One region of the Microbacterium invictum genome, then DNA from elsewhere that is predicted to be linked to it. Evidence: predicted binding sites of a transcription regulator. Region 1 holds the regulator's gene; each other region holds the start of a gene.

Region 1 (7,640 bases):
GCGGCGATGACCGCTCCGAAGGCGAAGACGCCGCCGAGTCCGTCGCGGAAGACGGCGCTGGCGAGGAGGAACCAGAAGGTCTGACGCGTTCCGGGATTCTTGTACAGGCCGATGACGTCGCGGGCGAGCAGTCCGTAGGCGGCGAAGAAGCCCACCTTGCGCTCCGGTCGCCCGACGGAGGGTTCGGGAACGGCGAGGAAGATCGGGATCGAGAAGACGATCGCCCAGATCGCGCAGCCCACGGCGATGATCCGGAACGGCAGTCCGTCGGCGTCGGAGATGCCGAACCAGTCGGCGCTGTAGAAGACGATCACCAGCACGAGGGCGACGATGCCGCCGAGGTAGCCGAAGCCCCAGCCGAGGCCCGACACCCGACCGATCGTCTTGCGGTTCGCGATGCCGATGAGCATGGCGTTGGAGTTCACCGCCGCGATCTCGCCGAAGACCGTTCCGGCCGAGATGAGGGCGACACCCAGCCAGAAGAAGGTCGGCGCGGGCTCGACGAACCAGAGGCCGAACATGCAGAGGATGAGCGCGCCCGTGCCGATGCCGAGCCAGAGCTTCTGACGCCCGCGGGCGTCGGCCTGCTGGCCGAGGATCGGGGCGATGGCGAGGATCAGCAGCCCGGCGACGGTCCCGCCCCATCCCAGACCCACCGCGAGGTCGGCAAGGGCGGCCTCCTTCGCCGGCGCATCGTCGGGGAGGGCCGCGATGTCGGCCGGGAGGAAGACGTCGGTCGTGAGGTACAGGGCGGTGAAGATGAAGGTGAGGATGACCGTGTTGAACGGCTGCGTCGCCCAGTCCCACAGCGCCCAGGCGTAGATCTGCCGCCGCGGTGCAGCGGCGTCCTCCCGCAGGTCCAGACCCATGACGGGGATGGCGGCGCTGTCGGCGGTGGCGGGCGGCACGCCCTCGGCGGGTGCGGTCATGTCGTCACGCTAGGCCTCTTTGGTGAACGGGGGAAGAAGCCAAGAGCCCCGCGGCGCGGCATCCGAAGTTGAGCCGATTCATATCAAGTTCATTTGACGGATGCCGCGGCGCGGCGTAGTGTTGAGCCAACGCGACTCAATTCTCGCTCACAGACTTTCGGACAACGCCCCGGGTCGAGGCTCTCGGCCCCGTGAAAAGGAGAAACACAACATGGCACGTGCTGTTGGTATCGACCTCGGAACCACGAACTCCGTCGTCGCGGTGCTGGAGGGCGGCGAGCCCAAGGTCATCGCGAACGCCGAGGGATTCCGCACCACCCCCTCGGTGGTCGCCTACACCAAGGACGGCGAGATCCTCGTCGGCGAGACCGCCAAGCGTCAGGCGGTCACCAACGTCGACCGCACCGTCTCGAGCGTCAAGCGCCACATGGGCACGAACTGGACCTTCGAGGTCGACGGCAAGAAGTGGACGCCGCAGGAGATCTCGGCACGCATCCTGCAGAAGCTCAAGCGCGACGCCGAGCAGTACCTCGGCGACACCGTGACCGACGCGGTCATCACCGTTCCGGCGTACTTCAACGACGCCGAGCGTCAGGCCACCAAGGAGGCCGGTGAGATCGCGGGCCTGAACGTCCTGCGCATCATCAACGAGCCCACCGCCGCGGCCCTTGCGTACGGCCTCGACAAGGGCAAGGAGGACGAGCTCATCCTCGTCTTCGACCTCGGTGGCGGTACCTTCGACGTCTCCCTCCTCGAGGTGGGCAAGGACGACGACTTCTCCACCATCCAGGTCCGCTCGACCGCCGGTGACAACCGCCTCGGCGGTGACGACTGGGACCAGCGCCTGGTGGAGTACTTCATCAAGCAGTTCAAAGACACCACCGGCGTCGACGTCTCGGGCGACAAGATCGCCCTGCAGCGCCTCAAGGAGGCCGCGGAGCAGGCCAAGAAGGAGCTGTCGAGCTCGACCTCGACGAGCGTCAACCTGCCCTACCTGTCTCTGACCGACTCGGGCCCGGTGTCGCTGTCGGAGACGATCACCCGCGCGAAGTTCGAGGACCTCACCAAGGACCTCCTCGACCGCACCAAGAAGCCGTTCGAGGACGTCATCCGCGAGGCCGGCATCAAGGTGGGCGACATCGCGCACGTGGTGCTCGTCGGCGGCTCGACCCGCATGCCCGCGGTGTCGGAGCTCGTCCAGCGCGAGGCCGGCAAGGAGCCCAATAAGGGCGTCAACCCCGATGAGGTCGTCGCCGTGGGCGCAGCCCTCCAGGCCGGCGTGCTGAAGGGCGAGCGCAAGGACGTCCTGCTGATCGACGTCACCCCCCTGAGCCTCGGCATCGAGACCAAGGGCGGCATCATGACCAAGCTGATCGAGCGCAACACCGCCATCCCGACCAAGCGCAGCGAGACCTTCACCACGGCCGACGACAATCAGCCGTCGGTGGCGATCCAGGTCTTCCAGGGCGAGCGCGAGTTCACCCGCGACAACAAGCCGCTGGGGACGTTCGAGCTGACCGGCATCGCGCCGGCCCCGCGTGGCATCCCCCAGATCGAGGTCACCTTCGACATCGACGCCAACGGCATCGTCCACGTCTCGGCGAAGGACAAGGGCACCGGCAAGGAGCAGTCGATGACGATCACCGGCGGCTCGTCGCTGCCGAAGGACGACATCGAGCGCATGGTGCGCGAGGCCGAGGAGCACGCTGCCGAGGACAAGAAGCGCCGCGAGGCCGCTGAGGTCCGAAACCAGGCCGAGACCCTCGCCTACTCCGTGGACAAGCTTCTGAAGGACAACGACGACAAGCTCCCCGCCGACGTCAAGGAGTCGGTCCAGGCCGACGTCGACGCGCTGAAGACCGCGCTCGCCGGCGACGACGACGACGCGGTGAAGTCGGCGTTCGACAAGCTGTCGCAGTCACAGGGCAAGATCGGCGAGGCCATCTACGCGGCGAACCAGTCGGCCCCGCAGGCCGACGCGTCCGGTGCCGCCGGCGGTGAGGGTGCGCCCGAGGGCGACCAGGCCTCGAACGACGAGGACGTGGTCGACGCCGAGGTCATCGACGACGAGGAAGAAAAGAAGTAACCATGGCGAAGGACAAGGACGACCCCACGTTCCCGGGCGACCAGCCCGAGGACGCCTCGTCGCCCGAGTCGGCTGACGGTGCTGCCGGCGGCGAGGATGCGCACGACCTGACGGTCGACGACATCCTCGGCGCCGCCCAGTCCGCCGATGCGGCGGCAGCGGATGACACCGACGCCGTCGCCGATCGCGTCGAGGCGCTCGAGTCGCAGCTGCTCACCGACCTCAAGCGTCTGCAGGCCGAGTACGCCAACTACCGCCGGCGCACCGAGGACCAGCGCGAGATCGAGATCGAGCGGGCCAAGGGGGCGGCCGCCAAGGGCCTCATCCCCGTGCTCGACGACCTCGACCGTGCCGCCAAGCACGGTGACCTCGTCGAGGGCACGCCCTTCGCCGCCATCGCCGACAAGGTGCGGGCGGTCGTGGAGCGCATGGGCGTGGAGGCGTACGGAGCCGCCGGCGAGGCCTTCGATCCGCAGCACCACGAGGCGATCTTCCAGCAGCCGACCCCCGGCGCGACCGAGGCGACCATCCTCGAGGTGGTCGAGACTGGTTACCGGCTCGGTTCCATCGAGCTGCGGCCGGCCAAGGTCGTCGTCGCGGTGCCGGCAGAGTAGGCCGGAGACGCGATGGCGAGCCAGGACTGGTTCGAGAAGGACTTCTACAAAGTCCTGGGGGTCTCCAAAGAGGTCTCCGACATCGACCTGAAGAAGACCTACCGCAAGCTCGCTCGGCAGTACCACCCGGACTCCAAGCCGGGGGATGCGACGGCCGAGGCGAAGTTCAAGGAGATCAGCGAGGCGTACGCCGTGCTCTCCGACCCCGAACAGCGCGCCGAGTACGACCAGATCCGTGCCATGGGCTCGGGCGCCCGCTTCACCGCGGGCGGCCCGGGCGCCGGCGGATTCGAGGACGTCTTCAGCGCGTTCGGTCAGGGGCGGGGCGGCGGGGGTCGTTACGAGTCCGCCGACTTCGACGACATCTTCTCGATGTTCAACCAGCAGCAGGGCGGGAGCTTCGGCTCGGGCCGGTTCGGTCAGCCGACCGGCGGGTTCCGCGGCTTCGGCGGCCCCACCAGGGGCGCGGACGTCACGGCACGCACGACGATCGACTTCGTCACTGCCACCAAGGGCGAGACCATCACCCTGCAGGGTGAGGACGGCAAGCCCTTCAAGGTCAAGATCCCCGCCGGGGTCTCGGACGGGCAGCGCATCCGCCTCCGCGGACGCGGACGCCCCTCGCCCGACGGAGGAGAGAGCGGCGACATCGTCGTGCAGGTGACCGTGCGGTCTCACCCGGTGTTCACCCGCGAGGGACTGAATCTGCGCGTGGTGGTGCCGGTGACCTTCACCGAGGCGGCGCTCGGGGCCACGATCGAGGTTCCGACGCTCGGGGGCGACCCGGTGAAGCTGCGCGTCGCGCCGGGTACCCCGTCGGGACGCGTGCTGCGCGTCAAGGGGCGCGGCGTCGCGACGCAGAAGGGCACCGGCGACCTCCTCGCCGAGGTGCAGGTGGTCGTGCCGTCCCACCTCGAGGGCGCCGCGCGCGAAGCGCTCGAGCGCTTCCACGAGGTGGAGCCGAAGGAGAATCCGCGCGCGGACCTCATGGCCAAGGCGCGCGGCTGACACGGGAGGACGGATGACCGACCACGTCGAGATCGATGGCGACGCGCCGATCTTCGCGATCGCCGCGGCGGCGGAGCTGTCGGGTATGCATCCGCAGACGCTGCGTCAGTACGACCGTCTCGGTCTCGTCGTCCCCGCCCGCACGCAGGGCGGCTCGCGCCGCTATTCGCTCCGTCACGTCGAGCAGCTGCGCGAGGTCGCCCGGCTCTCGGCCGACGGCATGAGCCTTCCCGCGATCGCGCGTCTGATCTCCCTCGAACAGCGGGTGCACGACCTCACGCGCCGCGTGCGCGATCTCGAGCAGCAGCTCGAGGCCGAGCGTCAGTCGCGGCCTGGCGCCCGGGTCTTCGCCGCGGGATCGACCGGGTCGGTCGTCACCCTGCGCCACGGCACGCGCGTGCGGCGCGCCACCGAGCTGGTCGTGTGGCGCCCGCGCCATCCGCTCTCTCCTGGGGCGGAGGACGAGTCGGCCTAGGTGCGCGCCTCCTCTGCGATCGCGCGGTGGCGGCGGAAGGTCTGCCAGTCCTGATACGACACGTCGGCGTAGGCGTACGACCACGCGACGATCGCCTCGGCGAACCGCTCGCCGCCGCCGACGTACCCCGCGGCCGTCCCGACCGCCGGGGATTGGCCGTGGGCTCGGGCGAGGGCGGCCGCGCATGCCATCGCGTACCAGCGGAACGGTCCGTCGTCCATAACCTCGGGGTCGAAGCCGCCCTTCATGTCGTGGAACTGCCGGACGTAGAAGTCGCGGAGCGCGCCGGTCGTCGAGCGACGGATGTGCCCGAGGAAGGGGTCGGACACCGCCTGCAGGATCCGCTGCAGCGCGACGACCCGTCCGCCGTTGCCGTAGTGCTCGATGAAGGTCTGCACCGCCGGAGGCTGCGGCGCGCGCCCGAACTGGATGAGGACGCTCTCGCCGGCCTCCTTCCCCTGCAGCAGGAGTACGTCGCCGTCGCCGTCCTGGAGCGCGATCAGCAGGCACCGCGTTCCGACGCTGCCCACTCCGACGACGCGCGCGGCGACATCGGCCATGGCGTACTTCTGCAGGAGGAGCCGGATGTCGACGCCCGTCGACAACTGGTACTCGTCGAACACCCGCCACGCCCGCGCCTCGGCGTCGGGCGGGAGGTGGGTCATCACCGGCGGATCGTCCACGATCATCGCGCGGCCGTGATCGTCCGTGCCCGTGAGCTTGCGCGCTGCGCGCGCCCCGGTGCGCTTCAGCGCCGAACGCACGGCCCGCTCGACGACGGCCGCTGTCTCGGCGTCGACGGAGCGGTGGGCGCCGAGGGCGTCGAAATGGTCGAAGTATCGATCCAGGGGGGAACGCTTCGCGCCGGTGCGGAGGGCGCGCTGATAGGTCCGGACGGCCTGCCGCGCAGCATCCTCGACCACCGCGTCGTCGCGCGAGGTCGCGCGCCCGGCGATGACGACGCTGGTGGTCAGGCGCTTGACGTCCCATTCGAAGGGGGCCCAGGCCGACTCGTCGAAATCGTTCAGGTCGAACACGAGCGTCCGCTGGGGCGAGGCGTAGAGACCGAAGTTCGACAGGTGCGCGTCGCCGCACGAGGCGACGAAGATGTTCGTGCTCGGGCAGCGCGACAGGTCGTCGGCCATGATCGCGGCGCTCCCGCGGTAGAACGCGAACGCGCTCGCGCCCATCCGTGCGGTGCGCAGCGGCACGAGCTCGGGCACGCGGTCGACGTCCTGGGCATCCAGCACGGCCATCGGATCACGATCGCCGGGAACGAGATGCGCGAGGGCGGAGCGGGGCGTGCGTCCCCGTTCGATCCTCCCCTCCGCCGTGTGAGCGGCACGCGTCGGGGGTGCGATCCACGGATCCCGAGGCATGACGCCTCCTTCCCTCGGCGCCATCGCCGTCTGATCAGACCGTAGGGGGTTCGGTCGCTCGCCGCCACCACCGGCGTGCGCTCCCGGGGGAGCGGGGCGGACGCCGTTACTGTCGAGCCGTGACGCAAGAGCGGTGGCACCAGCTGACCTACTGGCCGCTCATCATCACGTCCGTGATCTTCATCGTCGTGTACTCGTGGCAGGTGATCGCCGATCTGCAGGGGCCGGCCTACGCCGTCGCGCGCATCATCATCGGCGTCACCTGGGTGGTCTTCGCCGTCGACTACGTCGTGCGGTTCGCCCTCGCCGAGCCGCGGTGGAAGTGGTTCCGCGGGCACCTGTTCGACCTCGCCGTCGTGGCGATCCCGGCGCTCCGACCGCTCCGACTGCTGCGGGCCCTGACGGTCGTTCAGGCGCTGCAGCGCACGGCGGGCTCGGCGATCCGCAGCCGGGTGGCGATCTACGGGGCCGGGGCGGCGGCGATCCTCATCTGGATCGCCGCACTCGCTGTTCTGGAGGCGGAGCGCGGAGCGCCCGGCGCGAACATCGAGAACTTCGGCGACGCGGTGTGGTGGGCCTTCGTCACCATCACCACGGTCGGCTACGGGGACTTCTACCCGGTCACCACGTGGGGTCGGATCGTCGCCGTGCTGCTGATGTGCGGAGGCATCGCCGTGGTCGGTGTCGTCACGGCGACGGTGTCGTCGTGGGTGATCGAGCGCGCGGCCGCCACCGCCGGCGACGACAACGAGCCGGCCACGCGCGGCCAGATGCGCGAGCTCGCGCAGCAGCTCGCCGCCGTGAGCGCGAAGCTCGGAGACCCGCCCGCGCGGTGACGCGTCGCACCTACGCTGGCGGGATGACTCCCGTTCTCGTCCTCATCGACATCCAGCGCGACTATTTCCCCGGGGGCCGGTTCCCCCTGGTGGGTTCGGATGCCGCGGCGGAGCGCGCCGCGGACCTGCTGGCGGCGTTCCGCGCTGCCGGGCTCCCGGTCGTGCATGTGCGCCATGCGGCATCCGGGGCGGGAAGCTTCCTCGAGGAAGGGACTCCGGGAGCGGAGATCGACCCGCGGGTCGCACCCGGGGGCGGCGAACCCGTGGTCGTGAAGCACCACCCGAATGCGTTCTTCGGGGGCCGCCTCGACGA
Region 2 (7,640 bases), 1.5 Mb from region 1:
GCCCAGCCGCCCCTGCCGGGGCTTGGCCAGCAGCAGACCGACGGTGATCGGGACCTCCTCCGGCGCCATGGCGCGGAGCGTCTCGGACAGCACGGCGACCTTCGCCTTCCTCGACGCCGTCCGCGACACCGCGTCGGCGGCACCGACGACCTCTCTCAGGAGCATGCGCGCGATTCTGCCACGGAGGTGCGACACCCGTCAGGGAACGGCGATCTCGGCGGCCCGGTCGATGAACCGGAGAGCGGCCGCTCCGTCCGACGGGTCGGCGAGCATCATCCGCAGCACCACCTCGTCGACTCCGCCGAGGTAGGCGGGGAGCCGATCCGCGGCGGTCTCGGGCGTGATCACGGTGTCGGCGGGCGAGAGTCCGAGCCGGGCGTAGTTCGCCGCGTAGGCGGGATACCCGGCGTACGCGTCGCGCTCGGCCTCGAGTCGTGGCATCGCATCGGCGTCGAGGGCGGCGCGGACGTAGAGGGCCGCATGGGCAGCGGTGCCTGCCCGGTGCGCCTGGTCCGCCTGCGCCGCGGCGATCTCGGGGCTCAGCCAGCTGAGCAGCACGCCGTCCGCCGTCGTTGCTCCCAGGTGTCGCATCCGGGGTCCGAGAGCGCCCACGACCAGGCGCGCGGGCGTGCCGTCCCGCAGGTGGTCGACCGCCGTACGCACCGCGTCGAGGGCGCCGTGCCGGAGGCCGCCGGACCCGATCCCCAGCGTCAGGCGGTCGTCCGGGAGACCCAGATCGACGACGCGACGGGCGATCTCTTCACCCGGCCGGCGATCCACGGGAATGACGCCTGTCGCCAGCCCCAGCCGCCCGGTGACCTCGGCGACAGCGGCGAGGACTTCGAGCGCATCGTGGCCCGGAGTGTCGTTCACCCAGAGGGCGCTGAACCCGGCGTCTTCGATGGCCGGCGCGATCGTCCGGGCGAACTCAGGCCCGGCCGCGGCGGCGATTCCGATGGAGCATGCCATGACCTCAGCATGCCCCATCGGATCGGGCGTCAGGCCGCAGCGACCACCTGTGCGGCCCTCACGCGCAGCTCGCCCGCGAGCGCGTCGAGCCGCACCGAGCCGCCGTCGACGAGTGCTCCCGAGACGAACAGATCGGCGATGCGGTCGTCGACCTCGCGCTGGATGAGCCGGCGCAGGGGACGCGCCCCGTACTCGGGCTCGTACCCGTTGTCGGCGAGCCAGGCGATCGCGGTGTCGTCGACCTCGAGCGACACCTCGCGCGTTGCCAGCCGCACCCGGGTGGCCCCGAGCATGAGACCGACGATCTGCTCCAGCTGCTCCTTCTCGAGCTTGCGGAAGAGCACGATCTCGTCGATGCGGTTGAGGAACTCCGGCCGCATCGCGTCGCGGAGACGCCCCATCACGCGGTCGCGGAGATCCTTGTCCGAGCCGAACCCGGTGGCCCCGCCGCCGTCGGCGATGAAGCCGATGGCACCTGAGCGCGACGCGAGGAACTCGCTTCCGATGTTCGAGGTCATCACGACCACGGTGTTGCGGAAATCGACCGTTCGTCCCTGGCCGTCCGTGAGCCGGCCGTCGTCGAGCACCTGCAGCAGCAGGTTGAACACGTCGGGGTGGGCCTTCTCGATCTCGTCGAACAGCACGATCGAGTACGGGTTGCGCCGCACGCGTTCGGTGAGCTGCCCGGCCTCGTCGTAGCCGACGTATCCCGGAGGAGCGCCGACCAGGCGCGACACGGTGTGCCGCTCTCCGAACTCGCTCATGTCGAAGCGGATGACGGCTCCGTCGTCATCGAACAGGGAGTGGGCAAGTGCCTTCGCCAGCTCGGTCTTTCCCACCCCGGTCGGGCCGAGGAAGAGGAACGACCCCACCGGGCGACGGCTGTCGCCCATGCCGGTGCGGTTGCGGCGAACCGCCTTGGCGACGGCGGCCACCGCGTCATCCTGTCCGATCACCCGGGCGTGCAGCTCGTCCTCCAGCTGCGCCAGGCGCTCGCGCTCGGTCTCGGTCAGGCGCTGTGCGGGAATCCCCGTCGCGCGGCTGATCACCGCGGCGATCTCGGGTTCGTCCACCACGGCCGCCCCGGCCTTCGCCCCCGCGTCGGTCGCCTCGCGCAGGCGCTCCTGCACGGCGGTGATCTCGTCGCGGATCTGCGAGGCCTCTTCGTAGCGCTCCGCGGCGACCGCGGCGTTCTTGTCCGCCTCGAGCGTCGCGAGCCGGGCCATGAGCTCGCGCGTGTCGATCTTCGCGCCCAGCCGCAGCCGCAGGCGCGCCCCGGCCTGGTCGATGAGGTCGATCGCCTTGTCGGGCAGCACCCGGTCGGTGAGGTAGCGGTCGCTGAGCTCGACGGCGGCGCGCAGCGCGTCGTCGGTGTACGAGACCCCGTGGTGCTCCTCGTAGGCGCTGCGGAGGCCGCGGAGGATCTCGACGGCGTCGACGAGCGACGGCTCGCCCACCTTCACCGGCTGGAAACGCCGCTCCAGCGCGGGGTCCTTCTCGATCGTCCGGTACTCCTTCAGCGTCGTGGCGCCCACGAGGTGCAGCTCGCCACGGGCGAGGCGGGGCTTGAGGATGTTCCCCGCGTCCATGGCGCCCTCACCGCCGCCTCCGGCGCCGACGACGGTGTGCACCTCGTCGATGAAGACGATCAGCTCGTGCGAGCGCGCGGCGATCTCGTCCATCGTGTTCGTCAGGCGCTCTTCGAAGTCGCCCCGGTAGCGGGTGCCGGCGAGCATCGCCGGCAGATCGAGGGTGATGACGCGCTTGTCGCGAAGCTGCTCGGGAACGCCGCCCGACACGATCGCCTGCGCCAGGCCCTCGACGACGGCGGTCTTGCCCACGCCCGCCTCGCCCACCAGAACGGGGTTGTTCTTGGTCCGGCGGCTGAGGATCTCGATCGTCTGCTCGATCTCGTCTTCACGGCCGATCACCGGGTCGAGCAGCCCCTCACGGGCACGCGCGGTCAGGTCGGTGCCGAATCGGTCGAGCATCGGGGAATCGGATGCCGCGGCATCCGAACTCTCGTCCGTGCTCGTTGCGCCGGGCGTGACCGTCTCGCGCACGCTCTGGGTGAGGGCCTCGGCGGTCACCCCCGCCTGCGCGAGGATCTGCCCGGCCGGGGTGTCCTGTGCCAGCACGAGGGCGAAGAAGAGGTGCTCGGGGTCGACGTAGGTCGAGCCGGAGGAGCGGGCGACCTGGAACGCGTGGAACAGGGCGCGCTGCACCGACGGGGTGACCACGGCGCCGTCGACGTCGGCGGCCGTCGACGCGGCGGGAAGCCGCTCCTCGGCAGCCCGGGCGATCGCCGCGGGGTCGGCGCCGATGCGGGCCACGGCGTCCTTCGCCGGGGCGTGCTGGACGAGGACGCGCAGGACGTGCAAGGCGTCGAGCTCACGCTGACCGCGCTCGAGCGCGTAGCGGCCGGAACGCTGCAGCATCTCCTGCGTGCGGGCGCTCAGGAAGCGGCTCAGGTCGATCGAACGCTCGGCCCGAGCCCGCTCACCCGCGAGGTAGCGAGCGAGGAACTCGTCGAACGCGCTCTGACCGTCACCGGTCTGGGGGAAGTCTTCGGGCATGTCACTCTCCGTGAATGGTGATGCGAAGTCTGCTCCATGGAACTTGAGCAGACACGTATCAACTTCAACGTGACGGGTCGCCAGCTATTCCCGGGGCCTGTCACCGAATCGTGGGGTCCGGATCCTTCCAGGTGCGGGCCGTCTCGACGACCCAGAACGCCGCGAACAGAAGCAGGAGCACGATCTCGCCGATGAGGACGAAGGGGATGCCGGAGGCCGGCGGATCCGGGGCGGCGAGCGGCAGGACGACGACGGCGAAGAGGAAGAGGATGGCGGCGAGGATCCCGATCGCGATGCCTCCGTAAACGCCGCGCGCGGAGGGTCGCGCGGACGACGGCGCCCAGGCGGTCCATCCGGCCACCGCCGCGATCAAGGCGAAGAATGCCAGGGTCGCCGTGAGATGTCCGACGCGGAGGAGGCTCTCCTGATCAACGACCCCCCACACCGGGAAGCCGACGACGACCACGCCGGCGACGGCGGCGGTGGCCGCGACACCGCGGGTAAGGCTCCCCTGCGCACGCGCGACGAGCAGGGCGACGATGAGCCCGACGATCCCGACCAGGAGGAACGTGGCGAGCCCGTTGACGACGTCGCCGTGCACTGCGGCGGGCACCTCGCCGCCCACCGGGGTCGGGATGATCGCGATGAGCGGTGCGAGGACGGCGGCGACGTCGAGCAGAGCCTGCGGGACGCTCCGCCCCGAGAGCGCGAGGAGCGCGAGCGAGACGGCGAAGAGCGATCCGGTGAACACCGTCCGGGCGGGCGTGTAGAAGCCGGCGCTCAGCGACTCCGGCGCGACGCCGTCGGCGATCGCCACCCCCGCGACGGAGACGAGGAGGGCGAGGACCGCGCCGAGGATCGCCAGGCGGACGTACCGGTAGGTGCGCGCGAGAGACGTCGCCGCGGCGGTCTGACTCACCGGAACCGCCGCCCCGCCGCCCACACCGCGTCGACCTCGAGGCCCGGTCCGAGCATCACGACGTCGGCCGCGTAGCCCGGTGCGAGGCGCCCGAGCCGATCCTCGAGCCCGAGGACGGTCGCCGGGGCCTCGGTCAACGCGGTGACGGCGGTGGGAAGGTCGAGTCCGACCTCGTCGACGGCGCGGCGGAGCGCGGCATCCTGGGTGAGGGTGGAACCGGCGATCGTCTCGGTGCCCGTCAACGTCGCCACCCCTCCCGAGACCGTGACCTCCAGATCGCCGAGGGCGTAGTCGCCGTCGGCGGCGCCCGCGGCCGCCATCGCGTCGGTGACGAGCGCGACCCGCCCCGGGGCGAGGGTGAAGAGCATGCGGACGACTGCGGGGTTCAGGTGGCTGCCGTCGAGGATCGCCTCGAGGAAGACTCCCGGCGTGTTCACCGCGGCGAGCACCGGCCCGGGCGCCCGATGATGGATGCCGCGCATGGCGTTGAACGCGTGGGTGAGAAGGGTCGCGCCCCGGTCGAACGCCGCGTCGGCGAGGTCACGGTCGGCACCGGTGTGGCCGACGGCCACGACGACGCCCGCGCGCGCGAACGTCTCGATCGCCTCCAGGGCGTGACGCCGGTCGGGGGCGATGGTGATCTGCACGAGCGCGCCGGCGGCGGCATCCCGCAGGCGCCGCACCGTCTCGGGGTCGGGATCGCAGAGCGCCTCCGGATCATGCGCCCCCCGGAAGTCGGGGTGGAGGAAGGGGCCCTCCAGGTGCGCGCCGAGCACGCGGGGGTCGCGCGCCTTCGCCTCCGCGATCGCCGCGAGGCGCGAGGAGAGCACGTCGACGGGGGCGCTGACCAGCGAGAGCGCAGAACGCGTCGTGCCGTGAGCGGTGTGGGCGTCAAGGACGCGCTCGATCGCCGCCGCACCATCGTCGACGGCCGCTCCCCCGCCGCCGTGACAGTGCAGGTCGATGAACCCCGGCGCGAGGACGCGCCCTCCCACGTCGATCACTTCTCCGGCCGTGTGGCGCGGCCAGTCGTCGCCGGTTCCGCGGGCGGAGACGACCTCGCCGTCGAGCAGCAGCCAGGCGTCCTCGGTGACCTCACCACCCGAAACCAGTCGCGCCGAATGCAGGACTGTGGAGCCGGTCGCGTTCACTCCGCCACGATATCCGGCCGGGCCTCGCTATCCTTCACAGGGCCGGAAGGAACGGGATGTCGGAACTGTGGCGCGGGGTGGGGCTCCTCCTCCGGGGGTTCGGGTGGTGGGGCCGTCGTCCCGGGGCGATGGCGCTCGGTCTCGTGCCCGCCGTCGTCGTCGCGATGGTGTTCCTCGCGGCCCTCGTGCTTCTGGGCGCCTGGGTTCCCGAGGTCGCCGAGTGGCTCACGCCCTTCGCATCGGGGTGGCCGGAGTTCTGGACCGGGGTCCTCCGCATCGCCGTGAGCGCCGCCCTCCTCGGTGGTGCGGGCATCATCGCGATCGTGACCTTCACCGCCGTCACGCTCATCGTCGGCGAGCCGTTCTACGACCGCATCTGGCGTTCGGTCGAGAAGAGCGCGGGCGGCGAGATCCCCGGAGAAGACTACGGCTTCTGGCGATCCGCCGGTGACGCGCTGTCCCTTCTCGTTCGCGGCATCCTGATCGCGATCTGCGCGGCGCTCCTGGGATTCATCCCCGTCGTCGGCACGGTCCTCGGGGCGGTCACCGGCACGGTGCTGACCGGCTGGATCCTCGCGGACGAGCTGACCTCGCGTGCGTTGACGGCGCGCGGAATCTCGCGGAAGGAACGGCGTGCGCTCCTCCGCCGCGCCCGCCCGCGCGTCTGGGGGTTCGGGATCGCGACCCAGCTCTGCTTCCTGATCCCGCTGGGCGCGGTGGCCGTCATGCCGGCGGCGACGGCGGGCGCGACGATGCTCGCGCGCACGCTCGTCGGGGAAGATGCGAGCGGCTAGCGGCGTCCGTCCCGCGTGGACCACAGCGCCACGGCGACGAGGACGGGCTGGAAGAACAGCCGCAGGAATCGTTTGCGATCGGTGTCGAGGCCGAAGCCGTCGCGCTTCTTCAGGTACTGCTCGACGTTCCCCGGGAAGATCCCGACGAAGAACGCCGCGAGACAGTTCCCGAGCGTGCGGCGGGACCCGGGGAGGACGACGAGCGATGCTCCGAGCATGACCTCCAGCACCCCCGAGACGATCACGACGTCGTCTTTGTCGAATCCGGTGCCGCGCGTGGTCCAGTCCGGCACCTGCGCCTGGAACTCCTTGCGGCCCCAGAAGAGGTGGGTGAGGCCGGCGAACACCATCGCACCGGACAGCGACCAGCGGGCGAAGGTGCGAAGCGAACTCGTGGTGTCCGACATCCCGTCAGCCTAATCGCGCGGAGGTCAGTCCCGGCCCCCAGGCGGTCCGACGATCAGCAGCACCGTGAACAGCAGCACGACTGCGGCGGCGATGAGGACGGCGAGCACCCACGGCCGCTGCAGGAAGAAGCGCAACATCCGGTCGAGGATGCGACGGTCGCGGGGATCGGAGGTCTCTTCGGTGCGCCAGGGGCCGCGAAGCCGCCCCGTGCGCTGCAACCAGATCTCCGTCGGGATGGTGGCGTACGGGATCACTGCGCTGCCGATGGCGACGATGGCGGGGCCGGGAGCCCAGCGCTGGTTGAGCGCGACGAGGACCGCGGTCGCGCCGTAGGCGAGGAAGACGAACCCGTGGATGCCGCCGCCGATCGTCACGGCGATGTCGAGGCCGGCCGTCGCACGGAGGATCAGTCCGGTGATCAGAAGCGTCCACGACACCGCCTCGGCGATGGCGAGCGTGCGGAAGAGGGTCAGGGGCGTGCGGAACACAGGTCTCCTCGGCGAGAGGTGGGGGCTTCCAGCCTACGGAGGCGGACCGAGCCTCTCCGGCCGGATCGATCGGTATCAAGACATCGCACCACCGTCTCCTCACGATCAATGGATCGATCGGAAGGGATCATCATGGCGAATTATGTCGAGGTCAGACTCATCCGGGTCATCTGTCACGATATGGAATCCTCGTCTGCCGAGCATGATGTCTTCGCGCTGACGGGCGCCGTGGTCGCGGACGGGCAGACCTTCCCCTTCGCTCACCCGGCGGTGCCGTTGAAGACCGGGTGGACCTTCAGCTACCAGATGCCGCTGTTCGCGGGATGGGTCCAGCA
Region 3 (7,640 bases), 1.0 Mb from region 1:
CTCGATCTGATCCGCCACGTTCACATGGGCCGGCGCGTACCCGTCGCCCGGCAGCTGCGCGGGAAGACGCGACGGCGCGGCATCCGAGAATCCCCCGTTGCGCTCGGCCGACCACTGCATCGGCGTCCGCACCGCCTCGCGGCTCTTGTCGTCGGTGTTCTCGCCCATGCCGATCTCTTCGCCGTAGAAGAGCACGGGGGTCCCGGGGAGGGTGAACAGCAGGCTGTAGGCCATGCGGATGCGACGGGGATCGCCGCCGAGCATCGTCGGGAGCCGCCGGACGATTCCGCGGCCGAAGACCCGCTGGCTCTCGTCGGGCGCGAGCGCCTCGAAGACCTCCTGACGCTCGTCGTCACTCAGCTGATCCAGGGTGAGCTCGTCGTGGTTGCGCACGAAGTTGGCGAACTGCGCCTCGGTCGGAAGGTCCGGCCGCGACTGCAGCGCCCCGATGAGGGGCGCGGGGTCGTGCCGCACGAGCGACAGGTAGAGCCGCTGCATCGCGAGGAAGTCGAACTGCATGGTGAGCTCGTCGCCGTCCTCGCCGCCGAAGTACACCACCTGCTCGTCGTAGGGCAGGTTGACCTCGCCGAGGAGGATGGCCTCGCTCGATCGGCGCTGGAGGAACTGGCGGACGCTGCGGAGGTACTGATGCGGGTCGGCCATCTCGGGGATCTCCAGCAGTGACGGCACCGCGTCGACGCGGAATCCCGACACCCCGAGCTGCAGCCAGAACCCGACGGTCTTGGCGATCTCGTCGCGCACCTTCGGATTGGCGATGTTCAGGTCGGGCTGGTGCTCGTAGAAGCTGTGGAGGTACCACTCCCCCGTCTTCTCCTCGAGTTCCCAGATGCCGTCCGCCTCGCCCGGGAACACCGGGTTCTTCTGGCCCTTGGGCGGCGGGTCGCTCCGCCAGATGTAGAAGTCGCGGAACGGCGAGTCCTTGCTGCGCTTGGCCGCGAGGAACCAGGGGTGGCGGTCGGAGGTGTGGTTGACGACGAGATCGACGATCACGCGCATGCCGCGGTCGCGCGCCGTGCGCACCCCCTCGACGAAGTCGCCGAACGATCCCAGCCGCGGGTCGATGCCGTAGAAGTCGGCCACGTCGTAGCCGTCGTCGAGATCCGGGCTCGGGTAGATCGGCATCAGCCACAGGCAGGTGACGCCGAGCTGCGCGAGGTAGTCGATGCGCGCGGCGAGGCCCTGCAGGTCGCCGACGCCGTCGCCGTCGGAGTCGAAGTAGGTCTCGACGTCCAGGCAGTAGACGACCGCACTCTTCCACCACAGATCGCTGGTGTCGGTGATCCTCATACGAGCTCCCGCAGACGAGGGAGGATGCTGCGCTCGGACGCCGCGAGAAAGTCGGTCTGGTCGCGCCCGACGTGGTGGAGGTACACGCGGTCGAAGCCGATGTCGACGAGGTCGGCGATGCGCTCGGCGAGCGCCGCCGGATCATGATCGACCAGCACCGCGTTGCGCAGCTGGCCCTCGTCGGGTTGTCCGACGGCGCGGTCGAAGTCCTCGGGCTGCTCGAAGTCCCATGCCTCGGGCGGCGACACCAGTCCGTTCGGCCACTGATCCTTCGCCAGCGCGATGGCCTCGGCGTCGGTCTCGGCGAAGCTCACGTGCACCTGCAGCACCAGGGGTCCGGTCCCACCACCCTCGCGGTACGCGTCGATCACGTCGCGGAGCACCTCGGGCGCCTGGGCGACCGTCGCGAAGCCGTCCGCCCACGACCCCGCCCATCGGGCGGTCTGCGTGCTCACGGCCGCGGCGAGGAACGGCGGCGGTACCTCGGGCCGCGACCACACCCGCGCCCGGTCGACGCGGATGAGTCCGTCGTGACTGACCTCCTCGCCGGCGAGGAGCCGGCGCATGACCGTGGCGCTCTCGAGCAGCCGGGCGTTGCGGACGTCCTTCTCCGGCCACCTGTCACCGGTGACGTGCTCGTTCATCGCCTCACCGCTGCCGAGCGCGGCCCAGAACCGCCCGGGGAACATCTCACCGAGCGTCGCGATCGCCTGGGCGTGGACGACCGGGTGGTATCGCTGCCCGGGGGCGGTCACCACGCCGAACGACAGCCGCGTGGTCGCCAGGGCGGCGGCCAGCCACGACCAGGCGAACCCCGACTCGCCCTGCCGGACACCCCACGGCGACAGATGGTCGGAGCACATCGCGGCGTCGAAGCCGGCGGCCTCGGCACCCTGGACATCGCGCAGCAATGCGCTCGGCGGGATCTGTTCGTGCGAGGCGTGGAATCCGATGACGACCATGACTCCACCGTGCCCGCCCCGCGTGAGAAGCGGGAGGGGTTCCGCTTTTCCGCGCGATCGGGTAGGCCGACGCGGCGTCGGGTCAGACTCCGCCTCCCCCGCCCCCGCCGCCCCCGCCCCCCGCCGAGCCGCCGCCGCTCGAGCCTCCGGAGCTCGACGAGGACGCCGCCGTGGCGGACAGGCTGCCGATCCCCGCCGAGAAGGCCGCGGCATTGAACCCCGACGTGCCGATGTACCAGCCCGGAGTGTCGTCGCCGTAGTAGACCGCGAGGTGCTGGGCCCACTCCTTCTCCTGCCCGAACACCACCGCGTAGGGCAGCAGCCGCTCGTAGAGATGGAGCATCTCCCGAGGGTCTCCGATGTCGATCGGCCGGCGTTCGGCACCGGCCGGCGACTGCAGCATCCGGATGCGGTCAGCCTCGGCCCACTCGATGAACACCTTCAACCCCTGCAGGTGGTCGCGCACTTCCGCGCCCTCGGCGCTCAGCGGCCGGGCGGAGAGCACCGCGACCGTCACGACCGTCAGGCCCGCGCCGAGCACGATGCCGAGGATCGGCACCAGCGGATCGACCGAGCCCGCCAGCGCGAACACGCCGAACAGGACGATGAGCACCCCGACGACGAGGGCACCGGCGATCGGCCAGGCACGCACCCGCACCGGAATCGCGCGGTACAGACCGCGGTTCTTCAGCTCCGCGCGCCCCGCGGCGAGGATCTTCTGCGCCGTGCGGGAGAAGTGGGTGTCGTTGCCGCCGAACTCGTAGACCTCGCCGGGACGGAGCTCCTCGTCGAAGAGGCCCTCCAGCAGCATCCGTCCATCGCGGTCGGCGCGATCGGCGTCGATGAGCTCGGCCTGGAGCTTCGCACCGCCGAACCAGCGCTTCTCGCCCTCGAGGATCCGGATGCTGCCGACCACCGCCTGCTCGAGCACCTCGGCCGGGATCGCCTTCGCCGTCTTGCCCAGCAGCAGCGCGCTCTCCAGGGCGTCGATGCCGGGCGGCGGGGTGAACTCCGCGATGATCGTCGGCCGACCCGGGGCGTTGCGCAGCGACCGGCGATGGACGACGATCGCCGCCCCGAGCATGCCGAGGCCGGCGATGCCGGCAGCCCCCTGCGCCCAGCCCCACCCCGATGCCAGGTACGAGCCGTCGAAACGGGCGAAGGTGCCGGTCTCGAATCCCACCGCCATCGTGAGCGTCTCCCCCGGGGCGAGATCCTGTGATCCCGCCGTGATGACGGCGCCCGCGGGCGCGTCGGCGGCATCGATGGGACACGTGCCCACGTCGCCGAACTGTCCGACGTAGCAGGCTTCGGCGCCGGTCAGCGCGTCGGCGAGCTCGGGGGGAACCACCAGGGTGGCCGTCACCTCGCCGAAGGGCTGCTGCCAGCCGTTGCCGTTGACGTCCCAGTAGAACTCGTCGCTGGTGTCGGCGAACGAATCGGTGACGTTGCGGAGAGTGTAGGTGAAGACGAAGATCTGTCGGCCGGAGAGGAAGTCGTCGGCGCGCGAGGTGACCACCATGACATCGCCGTCGGTCTCGACCTCGGCGGGCCGCGCATTCCCCGCGTCGTCGGTGACCGACACCAGCTCGGGGAAGGTCGGCTGGCCGTTGTACTCGGCGGGGATCTCGCGACGAAGGCCCCGGTTCTGGTTCTCGGGGAAGACGGCGACGAAGGTCTCGACGACGCGGAGCGTGCTGGTGTCGTCGTCCTCGCGTCCGAGGGTGAACTCGGCATCCATGCTCTCGAAGACGAAGTCGTCGACATCGCCCGACGCCGAGGCGGGTGGGGCCGGGACCACAAGACCGGCGAGACCGACCATCCCGAGGAGGGCGGTCAGCACGAGGACGGTGGCCCGACGCGTTCGCGGCATGCGCTCAGCCTAGATGTCGGCGTCGCCGGCACCGGATACCCTGGGCCCGTGAACGATCGTCGCCTGGCCGTCGAGGCGTGGGAAAGCCTTTTTCGTGCGCAGCACGAGCTGTTCGCCGATCTCGGCCGCGACTTCACCGACGCGCCCCTGCAGCAGGGCGAGTACGACGTGCTGCTGACGGTGACCCGCGCGCCCGGCATGACGGCGCGGCTGCGCGACATCACGCGCTTTATGCTCGTCAGTCAGCCCTCTGTGTCGCGGCTGGTGGATCGGATGGTCGCGCGGGGCTACGTCACGAAGTGCCCCGACCCCGATGACGGGCGCGGTTCCCTCGTCCGGGCGACCGAGGCGGGGGCGCGCGCGTTCCGCGAGGTGGCGCGCGTGCACGCCGCGCACATCGCGGCCCGGATGTCGGCACTGACCGAGGACGAGCTCACGCAGCTGCGAGAGCTCACCACCAAGCTCCGGACGGCCGGCACCCCCGCCGGGTGAGACCCGACGGGGGTGCCGCGAGCGAGTTCTTCCGCGGGGCGGTGCGTCTACTGCTCGACCGGCTGCGGGTGGTCGGCGGCCTGCGACGCGGAGGCCGTCTCGTGCGCCTGGAGGACCTGGGCGCCTTCCTCGGTCGCGACCTCGATCTTGCGGGGCTTGGCCTTCTCGCTGACGGGGATGGTGACGCTCAGCACCCCGTTGCTGTAGCTCGCCGAGATGCGGTCGGTGTCGATCCCCTGACCGAGGTTCAGCTGCCGCACGAAGCTCGCCGCCTCGCGCTCGCGGGTGATCCACTTCACGCCTTCACCGGCACTGAGCGTGCGCTCGGCGCGGATGGTCAGCAGCTGACCGTCGACGTCGACATCGACCGAGCCCGGATCGATTCCCGGGAGGTCGGCGGTGAGGACGTAGTGGTCGCCGTCGCGGTAGAGGTCCATCGGCATACGGCGCGGGCCGCGGCGCACGTCGAAGAAGCTCGTCGCCAGACGGTCGAGGTCACGGAACGGGTCGTACGTTGCCATGTTCGGTCTCCTTCACTGGACGAAATTCGGAACTTGAGTCAGCTTGGCTCAAGTACGTCCAGATTAGCACTCTGGTATAGAGAGTGCTAATACCGCGGCTGTTCGCTCTGAGCGAACGCACCGTCGCGCGTCACTCCGCGGTGAGCACCGTCCACGAACAGGGCGGCAGCGTCACGCTGATCGATCCGTCTGCGACCTCGACCGACGCGTTGCTCTTCGGCGTCACCCGATCGGGGTGCTCGAGAGTGTTCGCAGCGTGGATGTCCTCGTCGAAGATCGACGTCGCCCGAGCTGACGAGATGCCCCGACCCAGTGCCACCGCATCGATGTCGAGCGTCACGGCATCGGTGAGGCTGCGGTTGACGGCGAAGACCGTGATGGCATCGCTGTCGGGATCGTGCGTGGCGACCGCATCGACGACCGGTACCGCGCCGAACTTCGCGGTCTCGTGGGTCGGGCTGTCGAGCTTGAGCTCGAGAGCGACCCCGCGTGCGAGTTGCGCGGTGAGAGAGAAGGGGTAAAAGGTGGTCTGCCGCCATGCGGGCCCGCCGGGCTCGGTCATGATCGGCGCGATGACGTTCACCAGCTGCGCGAGGCTCGCCGAGGTCACCCGGTCGGCGTGCCGGAGGAGCGAGATCATGAGGCTGCCGAAGACGACCGCGTCGAGCACTGAGTAGCGGTCCTCCAGCAGCCGCGGCGCGACCGGCCAGTCCGCGACATCCGTGATCTTGTCGACGTCGTTGTAGCGGGACTGGTACCAGACGTTCCACTCGTCGAAGGAGATGTCGATCGTCTTGTCGCTGCGCTTGAGCGCCTTCACGTGGTCGGCGGTCGCCACGACCGCCTCGATGAAGCGGTCCATGTCGACGCCCGAGGCGAGGAAGCTGGCGAGATCGTCGCCCTCGGGCTCGTAGTAGGCGTGACAGGAGATGTAGTCGACGTTCTCGTAGGTCTGCTCCAGAACGATGCGCTCCCACTCGCCGAAGGTGGGCATGCCGGCGCCCGAGCTGCCGCACACGACGAGTTCGAGGTCGGGGTCGAACTGACGCATCGCGCGCGCTGTCGTCGCGGCCAGCTGCGCATAGTTCTCCGCCGTGCTATAGCCGAGCTGCCACGGGCCGTCCATCTCGTTGCCGAGGCACCACATGCGGACGTCGTGGGGTTCGGGATGACCGTTGGCGACGCGCTGATCGGACAGGCGGGTGCCCGAGCGGAGGTTGGCGTACTCGAGCACGTCCAGGGCCTCGAGCACACCCCTCGTCCCGAGGTTCACCGCGTACATCAGCTCGCCGTCGACCTTCGCCGTCCACGAGGCGAACTCATCGAGGCCGATCTCGTTCGTCTCGGTCGAGTGCCACGCCAGGTCAAGTCGCCGTGGCCGGTCCGCGCGCGGACCCACACCGTCCTCCCACCGGTACCCCGAGACGAAGTTCCCGCCGGGGTAGCGGATGGCCGACACCCCCAGCTCTCGCACCAGCTCGATGACGTCGGTGCGGAAACCCTCCTCGTCGGCGGAGGGATGACCCGGCTCGTAGATCCCGTCGTAGACGCACCGGCCGAGGTGCTCGACGAACGAGCCGAACAGCCGACGATTGATGGCACCGACCGTGAAGTGCGGGTCGATGGTGAGATGTGCGCGGATCATGCTCCTCTTTCGGGAAAGGCGGGTTCAGCGGGATGGGGCGGTGGGACGACGGACTACTTCAGGCTTCCGATCGCGAGCCCGCCCCGCCAGTACCGCTGCAGGGTGAGGAACGCGATGATCAGTGGGATGACGGACACGAGCGAGCCGAGGATGATGATGCTCCAGAGGGTCTGCCCGCCCGCTGCGCCGTACGACGAAGCGGTCGACTGCCACAGGCCGATCCCGACGGTGACCGGGAACAGGCGGTTGTCCGAGAGCATCACCAGCGGGAGGAAGTAATTGTTCCACGACGCGACCACCGACAGCAGCAGCACCGTCACCATGGCGGGGCGCAGGAGCGGGAGGGCGACGGTCAGGAACGTCCGGAACTCGCCCGCTCCGTCCACGCGCGCAGCGTCCAGGAGCTCATCGGGAACCGCGTCCCGCGCGTACACGCACATCAGATATACGCCGAACGGGTTCAGCAGGGTCGGCAGGATCACCGCCCAGATGGTGTTGGTGAGCCCCGCCTCGGCGAACAGCACGAAGGTGGGGATGACGAGGGCGGTCGTCGGCACCATGACGGCACCCAAGATGACGGCGAAGCCGAATCGGCGACCCGCGAAGCTGTACTTCGCGAAGCCGTATCCGGCGAGCACGGCGAGCGCCGTGGCGCCGAGTCCGCCGGCGATGGCATACAGCGCGGAGTTGCCCAGCCACCGCGCGTAGATGCCGCCGCCGTAGGTGAAGAGGTCGGTGAAGTTCTGGACGTAGTCGATGTCGCCGCTGAACCACAGGGCACTTCCGCCGCCGAACAGGCTCGCGGCGTCCTTCGAGCTGTTGACGATGAGCCACCAGAA

The links. Region 1 encodes HspR, which represses chaperone genes until heat shock. Its sites were predicted from a motif close to AAGTTGAGTCNNNNNGACTCAACTT; they were not measured.
Region 2: a site for HspR is predicted at 3,586-3,610, ahead of T9R20_RS06830 (ATP-dependent Clp protease ATP-binding subunit). Genes of this name have one in related genera too.
Region 3: a site for HspR is predicted at 5,187-5,211, ahead of T9R20_RS04230 (Hsp20/alpha crystallin family protein). Genes of this name have one in related genera too.

What each region holds. Positions count from the first base shown of each region.
Region 1 covers NZ_CP139779.1:3,406,102-3,413,741, reverse strand. Annotated here, with positions in the region: gene T9R20_RS16400 (MFS transporter) at 1-929, opposite strand, end outside; gene dnaK (molecular chaperone DnaK) at 1,141-3,015, shown strand; gene T9R20_RS16390 (nucleotide exchange factor GrpE) at 3,018-3,629, shown strand; gene T9R20_RS16385 (DnaJ C-terminal domain-containing protein) at 3,642-4,637, shown strand; gene T9R20_RS16380 (heat shock protein transcriptional repressor HspR) at 4,651-5,112, shown strand; gene T9R20_RS16375 (DUF2252 domain-containing protein) at 5,109-6,491, opposite strand; gene T9R20_RS16370 (potassium channel family protein) at 6,611-7,327, shown strand; gene T9R20_RS16365 (cysteine hydrolase family protein) at 7,351-7,640, shown strand, end outside.
Region 2 covers NZ_CP139779.1:1,409,054-1,416,693, reverse strand. Annotated here, with positions in the region: gene T9R20_RS06840 (ATP-dependent DNA ligase) at 1-165, opposite strand, end outside; gene T9R20_RS06835 (LLM class flavin-dependent oxidoreductase) at 199-969, opposite strand; gene T9R20_RS06830 (ATP-dependent Clp protease ATP-binding subunit) at 999-3,545, opposite strand; gene T9R20_RS06825 (hypothetical protein) at 3,646-4,464, opposite strand; gene nagA (N-acetylglucosamine-6-phosphate deacetylase) at 4,461-5,615, opposite strand; gene T9R20_RS06815 (EI24 domain-containing protein) at 5,672-6,409, shown strand; gene T9R20_RS06810 (hypothetical protein) at 6,406-6,816, opposite strand; gene T9R20_RS06805 (DUF3817 domain-containing protein) at 6,841-7,305, opposite strand; gene T9R20_RS06800 (hypothetical protein) at 7,438-7,640, shown strand, end outside.
Region 3 covers NZ_CP139779.1:889,588-897,227, reverse strand. Annotated here, with positions in the region: gene T9R20_RS04250 (alpha-amylase family protein) at 1-1,308, opposite strand, end outside; gene T9R20_RS04245 (TIGR03885 family FMN-dependent LLM class oxidoreductase) at 1,305-2,270, opposite strand; gene T9R20_RS04240 (DUF2207 domain-containing protein) at 2,353-4,143, opposite strand; gene T9R20_RS04235 (MarR family winged helix-turn-helix transcriptional regulator) at 4,192-4,635, shown strand; gene T9R20_RS04230 (Hsp20/alpha crystallin family protein) at 4,683-5,156, opposite strand; gene T9R20_RS04225 (alpha-N-arabinofuranosidase) at 5,287-6,801, opposite strand; gene T9R20_RS04220 (carbohydrate ABC transporter permease) at 6,855-7,640, opposite strand, start outside.